Regions from separate parts of the Rothia sp. HMSC065G12 genome, predicted to be linked through region 1. Evidence: riboswitches for the same ligand, from Rfam matches in the RefSeq annotation. Region 1 holds a riboswitch; the other holds the start of a gene.
The links. A riboswitch is a leader RNA that binds a small molecule or an ion and turns the genes downstream of it on or off. The one in region 1 is predicted to bind thiamine pyrophosphate.
Positions count from the first base shown of each region.

Region 1 (4,653 bases):
CACCGCTGTAGTACCAGAAGCCACCGAGAAACAGATCGGTGAAGCTCTGGATGCTGTTAGCGCTCGTTGGTGGCGTGAGCTTCCCCAAGGGTTGAAGACGCGTATCGGTACGGGAGAGCACGAACTCACCCGTGACCAGATTCAGCAGCTTGCTTTAGCGCGCATCGTCGCGGCAAACCCTCACGCGGTGATTCTTGATGAATCGACCACCCAGCTTGAGCTTGTGGACGCGACCGAATCATTACAGGCCGTGCTCGCGAATCGTGCTGTGTTGATTATCTCGCACGATGCGCGTATCGCATCCCTGGCAGACCGCGCCGTTTTGCTTCAGGAAGGCATGATTACCGCTGAGGGCACGCCCGCTGAGATTTTCGCTCTGACCTAGAAGATGATAGTCAAGAACCGTACACTCTCTGTCCTTCTCGTAGATGGGCACAACGGCACGATAGAGAAGAAAAGTGTACGACGCTCGGACAGGTTATAGAATTGGTTGGGATTTATTTTTTCTTATGGAGCCGCCATTCGGTATCGCCTGCTCCCGAGTCATCGCGATGCCAATGCTGCCCTGTCACCGGGTCAGGCTGCGTTAACTTTGGATTCGGATTATTCCGATCGGGCTCATCCGGATGTGCTGGGCATCCTCGAGCACCAGGGTCTTCGTGGCAGGTTTTACCTACAGAATGCACCTCGGTATCCCACACGCGTACTAGAGTGGGATCACTGCGAACCGTAAGCGAACCAACAATATTCCAGTCCCCACCTTTGAGACGGTACCGACCCTGATAGGTGACAGTAACGTAAGCATGATAGTTGCCGGATTCTTTGAAAGCATAGCTGGTGTCGGTGGGTTTAAAGTTACGTTTGCTCTTGTCCCAGACAGAGCCTTGCGCGGTTCCTGAATCCCGCGTTGTGTACACAGGGTCGCCGGCACCGTACTCATAGGTATAGGCAACGGGAACAGCTTCTATCGTGACTTCTTCATCGAGGATAGTAGTATCACGTGCTTCGGTTTTAACACCGGTCACATAGAAGTTTGTGTTGATCCCGGTATTGACGTGGGGCTCATGCCCGTCGAAATGTAGTGCGGGTTTTGTGGTGGTAAGTTCGGCGAGTTGCTCCCGAACCTGGTGCTCTATCTTTTGGGTGCGAACTTGGGCGTTATCGGCAGTAGGTTCGTTTTCAGGTGTGTTTTGGTCTGCAGGATCGTTGGGAACGCACGCTATACCGCCGTTTCCTGACTGAACGACACCGTATTGTTTATAGTTGCCTGAATCGTCAATGGGTAGGGGCACACGGGCTACTTTACCGGGTTTCCCTTGGTAGATACAGGGCGCATCTTTAGAAGCATTGCCATTGTAGACATCGAAGGTATTTCCTACACTACTCACGGTTGCGGGAGCGTTAGAGCCTGTATCAGGTGTAACTATGGGTGCTTCTTGGCTCTGATATCTGTTAAATTCAGATTGCTCATATTCATTAGGTCCTTGCTGGTCAGGTTTATTGGATGAAGAAGACCGCCCAATGACTGTTATTTTTCCTCCTTTAGCATCGCCAGAATAATCAGTAGCGAAGGCAGACATAGATAGTGTTGGACAGAGAAAGAGCAACGTTGTGACGCAGAAGATGTATTTCTTATTTGACATTGACATCAAGTTTCTCTGTACCAGCAAATGACCAATGGCCATTACTTGTCTGGAATACAACACCAAACTCAAGAATATTGTCGTTTTCTTGAGAAGCGGGGAATGAGAACGTTTTGTACTGCTCGTTATCTAAGATAACGTAATCATTCGAAATTATTCTGCCAACAATGAGGTACACATGATCGCTGGGCGAACGTAAAGTTGAGGGATCGGCGACAATCTTGCGAGTGCCTCCTACGACCCAGCCTCCCTTATCGTACAGACGCTGCATATGGTTACAGAATTTTTCAACTTCTTTGTACCCTGCGGCAGTGTAATCTGCGTAAGTTTGTACATCTCCGGTTTGGGTAGCGTAGTTTCCTAAAGCATTCCAATAATCGATGAAGTGCATAAGCGCCTCCGGTGTCTCAATCCCAATATCTTCGGGCTTTTTGGGCTTGGGGACGTTCTGCGCGGGTCCTTTTTCGTCTGCAGGACGGTACTCACCTTTGGGCGCTTCAGAGCCACCAGAATAACCCTTAGTGAAGGTCGGATGCGCCTGTGCCTCAGGTGAGGCAGATTCGGTACCATGTGGGCTGGAGCGACCGTCTGTAGTGTTGGATGCTTCGGCACGAGCAGGTGCCGTCTCATGTGCTTGCTCTCCGCAAGCGGTCAGGAACTCAGTAACGCAGATCCCCGATGCGAAGGCTATCAAGGCACGACGGTTGAGGACTTTTTGAGGCACACTATTGTGCCTAAGGGCAGGAATGCTCATCAGTGAACTTTCGTGGTTGGGTGAATATACAGCAGGCCGCAGGGGAGCGCGACCCTTTTCAACAGTACTGTTACATGTCAAGAATAAGAAATATTACTTTATAAGAGTTTGAAAATTACCAAAACTTAGAGATATGTGCACGGCAATGACACATAAAGTCCGTGAACCTATTGAGCCCAACAGCATATGCTACAGTGAAAACGCGATATGGGGTGCTCCATTTTGTAACGGATACACAGCACGGCGCTGTTGTCTGGAGCTGAGATATACCCATTGAACCTGCTCTAGTTAGAACTAGCGAAGGGATATCGAACCGTGGCAGAGCAGCCTTAACCTTCTTTCTGAAACACCCGATTCATCATTATCTAGATAGCGTGGTGCGTTTGCAGCGATGCCACGCCCATCCCAAGGAGACTTATAGCTATGACGCTATTAAACACATCTACGCCTCGTGTGCTTTCCATTGCCGGAACCGACCCTACAGGCGGTGCTGGAATCCAGGCTGATCTCAAGTCTATTGCCGCAAGCGGTGGTTACGGTATGTGCGCCACAACCGCGCTTGTCGCACAGAATACACAAGGGGTTCGCAGCATTTTTGCTCCACCTACCGAGTTTTTACAGGAACAGCTTGCGGCAGTTTTCGACGATGTGACTGTGGATGCCGTTAAAATTGGTATGCTCGGCGATGTTGAAACTATCACCACCGTCAAGACCTGGCTTGCAGAACATCCGGTACCAGTGGTGGTACTTGATCCGGTGATGGTTGCCTCCAGCGGCGATCGCCTGATTAGTCAAGACGCTGAGCAGGCACTGCGCGAATTGGTGGCGCAGGCAGATGTTATCACTCCGAATATCGCCGAACTCGCGGTGCTTTGTGAGAGCAACCCTGCCCAGACTTTGAAGGAGGCGCATCACCAGGCGGCTCAGCTCGCGGGGAGCACTGGCACGACCGTGATTGTTAAGGGCGGTCACCTGACGGGGGAGGACGCTGGAAACTCGGCTGTTTTCCCTAATGGAACTCATACACATGTAGCTGTCACCCGCATCCAGACAAAGAATACCCACGGTACCGGGTGCTCGCTCTCATCAAGTCTTGCTACCCGCCTTGGACTTGCTCTTGTGAATGGCAATAATGAGCTGAGTGTACGAGTACTCACGAACGCGCTGGCATGGAGCACCCGGTGGCTCAACGAGGCTATTATCGCGGGTGAGGAACTGCACGTGGGCAGCGGGCAGGGTCACGGACCGGTCGATCATCAGGCACGTGCTCGCCGTTTGGAACATGCAGCCGATACGAAACCGTGGGAGCACTTATACGCTGATAAAAATCTTACGGGCGAGAGCCCCAAGAATTTGGTGAAACCTGCGCAGCGGAAATCCCCAGAGTCGAAGGTAGCCCCGGCGGGTCCGTGGACTGCCGCCCTGTGGCAAGCTACCGGTGATATTTGGTGTGACATTCTCGATTTGCCCTTTATTCGCGGGCTGGGCGACGGCACGCTTGACGAGGATTTATTCGGCTTCTATTTAGACCAAGATGCGCAGTACCTTGCCCAGTATTCTCGCGCCTTAGCTACTCTTTCGGCACGTGCTACCTCACCGCAAGGTCAGGTGCATTGGGCTGCGGGTGCCCAGGCGGCAATTGTTGAGGAATCGCTTTTGCACGATGAATGGTTGGCGGCGCATCCCGCTATTCCTGCGGAGCAGGGGGGTATTCGGCGTGGTGCACCTTCGGCAGTGACAATGGGGTACACGAACTTTTTACGTGCTACTGCTGCTGGCGAGGATTATGTGGTGGGCGCAGCTGCGGCGCTTCCATGCTACTGGCTGTACCTTGAGATCGGTTACCGGCTCTTGGAGAAAACCCACGAGGAACATCCGTATAATGCTTGGATTTCGGTGTATGGCGGCGAAGAGTTCGCTGCAGATGTGCGCCGCTGCGTGGCGGTTGTTGAGGAAGCATTTGAGCAGGCTTCCCCCAGTCAGCGTGTTGCCGCCGCGCAGGCATATATGAGCGCATGCCTATATGAACGTGACTTCTTCGACCAGGCTCATAGAGCGTTGCGGTAAACTCACACCGTCCGGACCCCCACGCGAAAAAGTAAAAAAGGCTCTTTATCCAAATAAAGCGTATTTTTCACCGCTTGATTCGGATAAAGAGCCTTTTTAGCACGTAGAAGGGACTATGCCCCCAGAGCCTCCAGACGCTCAATCAGGCGCTTGCCGTGATCCTCACCGATGGCGCGAGCAACAGCGGGG
Region 1 is NZ_KV804815.1:284,064-288,716, forward strand. Features, by position in the region: gene HMPREF2804_RS06510 (ABC transporter ATP-binding protein) at 1-385, shown strand, start outside; gene HMPREF2804_RS06515 (hypothetical protein) at 498-1,292, opposite strand; gene HMPREF2804_RS06520 (DUF6318 family protein) at 1,633-2,397, opposite strand; TPP riboswitch at 2,596-2,720, shown strand; gene HMPREF2804_RS06525 (bifunctional hydroxymethylpyrimidine kinase/phosphomethylpyrimidine kinase) at 2,821-4,464, shown strand; gene HMPREF2804_RS06530 (NAD(P)H-dependent oxidoreductase) at 4,578-4,653, opposite strand, start outside.

Region 2 (4,653 bases), on a different contig from region 1:
TACCATGAGTGCGAAGGCCTGCCCGGCACCGGTTTTGATGCGCCCGATCGGGCCCTGACCCGCGCCCAGCCCGCGTGCGCGCCGCGCCTGCCCCAGCGTATTCCACTCCCCAAATAGGATGCCGACAAGACGTAACGCCGCCAACGCGGCAAGTACAAAACGGGCGGGCAGGCGGAAAGTTTGGGCAAGCGAATCGCCCAGGTCAGTTGGGTCTGTTGAAAGCACAAACGCGAAGGTCGGCAGAATCATCGCCAAGGAACGAATCATCATCGAAAACGCCGCCGCGAGCGACCCTTCCGTGATGGTGTTCAGCCCAAAATCGAGCAGAACGGCACCGGTTTTATTGACAAGAATTGCCACACTCCAGCCGGTGGTCAGCACCGCGATCAGGATAGGCCAGCTGCGCGCCAGCAGATTCACAGGCCGAAACCCGACCGCGATGAACCCCAGCAGTTCCAGCCCAAATATGATAGCCGCGGTTACCGGGTCTTGAATGAGGATTGCCGCAAGAACCAGCACGCCCGCAACCACTAATTTGACGCCCGCGTTAAGCCCGCCAAACCAGCTGTTGCGCTCGGCACTCGGCCCGAAAAAATCGGTATTCATGCGCTACTTCCCTTCCTGAAGACTCCGGCCTGCGGGCTCATGCGGCAGACTTTCGAGCGTGATGCTCCGCCCGCCCAAAGCCGCCGTAAATTCGAGGTCGTGAGTCACCGAGATCACCGCAACCCCCTCAGTAAGAAGCCCGCGAATCAAGCGCACCAGTTCGCCCCAGGTGCTCGCATCCTGCCCGAAGGTCGGTTCGTCAAGAACCAGCACGCGCGGCGCCGTCGCCAAAGCGGATGCGACCGACAGTCGGCGTTTTTGCCCGCCTGAAAGCGTGAATGGGTTGGCGTCTAAGAGTCCGTCTAAATGCAAGCGTTCGGCGAGGGATGCGGTGGCGGCGGCGAGCGCATCCTCATCAATTTTTTCGCGGCGCAGGGCGGCGAGGCGGCGCGGCCCGAGTTCGAGTTCTTCGCGCACGCTGCCACGCACGAATTGGTATTCGGGCTCTTGGAAAACGTAGCCGATGCGCCCCAGCAGCTGAGCGGGACTCCAGGAGGGAATATCCCAGCTGGCGGCTTTTTTCTCGCGGGTGAGGGAGCTTTCTGCCATTGGGTTTTGGTCGAACTCGCGCAGTGCCTCGTGCGCGTGCAGGGTTCCATTGGGGGCGTAGAGGAGCCCGGCGAGAGTGAGTGCGAGGGTTGATTTTCCGGCGCCGTTGGGGCCGAGGATGCTCAGGTGCTCGCCTTCTCGAATGCTCAGGTTAATGCCCCCGCGCAGGGCGGGAATATCCAGGGGCACGGGTGCGGGTTCCGGCATGGTTTTGAGCTGCCGTCGGCGTGCCCGTAACTGTTTTTTGCTCGGAAATTCCCGCGTGATCGCAAGGTTTTCGGCGCTCAGGAGTATGCGCCCACTCGGTGCCGCTGCGGCGGCGGGTTCGGGAACATACCCGGGTACCCATACGCCGTTGGCGATGAGGGTTTCGCGGGCTTGGGCGAGCACGGTTTCGGGTGCGCCGTCGTGGGTGATACCTCCGTCGGCACCAAGCACGATGACGCGGTCCATATGCTGCGCCCACACGCCCACCCGGTGTTCGACGACGATCAGGGTGGCACCGGTTGCCGTGACCGCCTGCACTACGGCATCGCGCACCTGCTGAACGCCCTCGGGGTCGAGGTTCGCGGTGGGTTCGTCCAGCAGAATGGCACGCGGGTGCATCGCCAGGATTCCGGCGAGCCCCAGGCGTTGTTTCTGCCCGCCCGAAAGCGCATTTGTAGGATGCTCATGCGGCAGGTAGTCGAGCCCGACGGCAGCGAGCGCATCGTCAACACGCGCCCAGATTTCTTCACGTGCGACCGCAAGATTTTCGGGGCCGAAGGCTACGTCATCGCCCACGCGGGCAAGCACGACCGATGATTCGGGGTCTTGCTGCATGAGCCCGATGAGTCCGCGTGCGTCTTCGGGGTCTACGCCGTCGATGCGCGCGCTACCGCTTTGGCTCTGCCCGTCGTGATCGTGCAGCACCCCGGCGATAGCGTGCAGGAGCGTTGATTTTCCTGCGCCGGAGGGCCCCAGCAGCAGTACTTTCTGCCCGGGCTCGATGCGCAGGTTCACGTTCGAGAACGCGGGTTTTTCGCGCCCGGGGTGGTGCCAACCGAAGTTGTGAAGGTCGATTGCGGCACCGCGGGCACGCGTATCGGGGGCGCTACTGTGGGGTTCGGTCATGGTTGCATCCTGGGTTGCGGATGGTTCAGAATGTTCCGTGTTTGAGGGTTTGAGCGTTGAGATAGGCTGTGACATACGCCGCCTGCCCGTTATCCGCGTGCGGTACGTGCCTGCACGCCGGAGGCTAGCGAGGCGAGTACCCCGGTTTTAGCGAGCGCTTTCGTGAGTCCCCAGGAGAGTACCCCGGCGAGCACAATTCCTGAGACGACCGCGCATACCACGTAGATGACGGCTTTGAAGATTTCCATGTCTGGGTAGTAGATGATGATTTCGTTGACACCCATGAAGAGCCCGCTCAGTGCGCCCGCGAAGGCTGCTGTGCTGAGGTTCCAGACGCGGTACCCGAACACGGCGAAGGCGATCTCGGCGCCAATTCCCTGGAAGAATCCGGCGATGAGGATTGATTGGCTCCAGGCGCCTCCGGTGAGGAATACGGAGATGACGGCGGCAACGATTTCGCAGTAGAGCGCGGCGCCGGGCTTGCGGATAAGGTACCCGCCGAGCACACCGGCGAGCAACCACATACCGGCGACGATGGGGCGGTATTCGGGAACCGCCGCGAAGAGCGTTTTAGTGGCGGGGTCTACGGCAATATCCCAGATCCAGAAGATTACCGCGCAGGCGGCGGCGACCACAGAGACGATGACGATTTCATTGACCCGCCAGCTGAGGCGAGATTTTTGAGACATATTTTCCTCCCATGATTGGAAGGGGAACATCCACACCCGTTGCGGGTGAGGTGTTGAGAAAACATATTTCGACTCCCTACGCCGGTACTAACCGGATCAGGTTCGAGGGTCTGCGTTGCACTCTCAGCGCCCGTCTGCGGCGCTCCCCTGTCGTGTTGCTTCGAGAGTTCGAAGCCTATAAACGTTTACATTCTATGCTGTATGAGTCGTTTTCTGTGAGTTCGTTGAGTTTTTGAATCGGTTTATGACAAGAACGTGTGGCAGGTCGGTAATATGATTCCTTGATTTGCCGCTGGTATACGCCTTTCAGACCCGCAATACTGTGCTTTTTCTCACGTTCTAGAGTTTTTACCCCGATTTTTCGTGTATGCGCGCGTTAAAACAGGTCATGTTCTCTGCATCTGAGCCGTAAAGCCGATAGGCTAGGGATAGTCACTTCTGATTTTTGAGGAGAAGATATGAACCCCGTAGCAAAGATTGCTATCACTGGTGCCAATATGGCCGCCGCCGCCCTGACAAGCAAAGGTCTTGGCGCAGCGTGGAAGCGTGTGACCGGTAACGAACCTCCTACCATCGGTCCCGAGTCCGAAGATACCCTGCGCAATGTTATTGTGTGGACCGTCATCACCTCCGTGGTGGGTGCTCTGGTAAGCGTCGGTATTGCCCGCGCACAGCGCCGTTTCTTCTCATAATTTCACGGTGTATTTTGGGTGGATGCGCCGCCCCCGCGGCCTTCACGCTGCAGCGGTGTGCGCATCCTTTCCGATGTGCTGATCATGTTCCTGCTCAGAAAAGAACACGGCGCTCGGCACGCTGGGAGGCGATGCCTACGGCAGTGTCGCCGGGTAAGCTACAAGACCAGCACCAGATTGAGGGCGCCTAGCTGCGTCTTACACGAAAGTGAACACATCCGTTATGACTAGACGCGTTCCCGACCACAGTACCAGTCGCCGTTCGGTTGCATCTTGGGTGCTGTGGGATGTCGGCTCGTCGAGCTTCGACACCATCATGATGACCTTCATTTTTACGGTCTACCTCACCAGCTCTTACTTCGGCTCAACCGAGGATGCATCGGCGGCACTGTCACTGGGATTGACCATTGCCGGGTTCTGTATTGCCTTTTTCGCTCCGGTTTCGGGCCAGCGCGCCGATAAATCCGGTAAAGGTATTTTCTGGTTAGGTGTTAATACGCTTTCTCTGGTGGCGTTCTCTGGACTGTGTTTTTTCGTATTTCCCGATGAAGCGCATCTGTGGCTGGGCGTGATTCTCGTATCTGCGGCGAGCGTATTCAGCGAATTTGCGGTCGTGAATTACAACGCTATACTTCCACGCATTTCAACCCCGAATAATATCGGTAAAATCTCGGGGATCGGTTGGTCGGCGGGGTATGTGGGCGGCCTAGTGGCCCTAATTATCGTGTTGTGGGGCTTCGTACTTGAGCCTAACGGGCTGCACCTGAGCACCGACAACGCCTTCAATATTCGCGCAGTGGCACTGTTCTCCGCCCTGTGGTGCCTGATCTTCTGCACGCCTTTGCTAATTCGGATGCGCCGCCGCGAACGGGTGCTTCCGGAGGTCCTTCCCACAGGTGAACTCAGGTTCTTAGAACGCGGCCTAGCCAGGCTTTCTCCGGCACGCCAAGGCGGTCTTTTTGCAGCCTACAAGGAGCTGTGGCGCACCATTATGCGGCTGCGCA
Region 2 is NZ_KV804813.1:41,712-46,364, reverse strand. Features, by position in the region: gene HMPREF2804_RS03235 (energy-coupling factor transporter transmembrane component T family protein) at 1-606, opposite strand, end outside; gene HMPREF2804_RS03230 (ABC transporter ATP-binding protein) at 610-2,268, opposite strand; gene HMPREF2804_RS03225 (ECF transporter S component) at 2,358-2,957, opposite strand; TPP riboswitch at 3,014-3,116, opposite strand; gene HMPREF2804_RS03220 (DUF4235 domain-containing protein) at 3,416-3,649, shown strand; gene HMPREF2804_RS03215 (MFS transporter) at 3,873-4,653, shown strand, end outside.
Region 2: it holds a riboswitch for thiamine pyrophosphate, as region 1 does, so the genes downstream of both, HMPREF2804_RS03225 (ECF transporter S component) here and HMPREF2804_RS06525 (bifunctional hydroxymethylpyrimidine kinase/phosphomethylpyrimidine kinase) in region 1, are expected to answer to the same signal.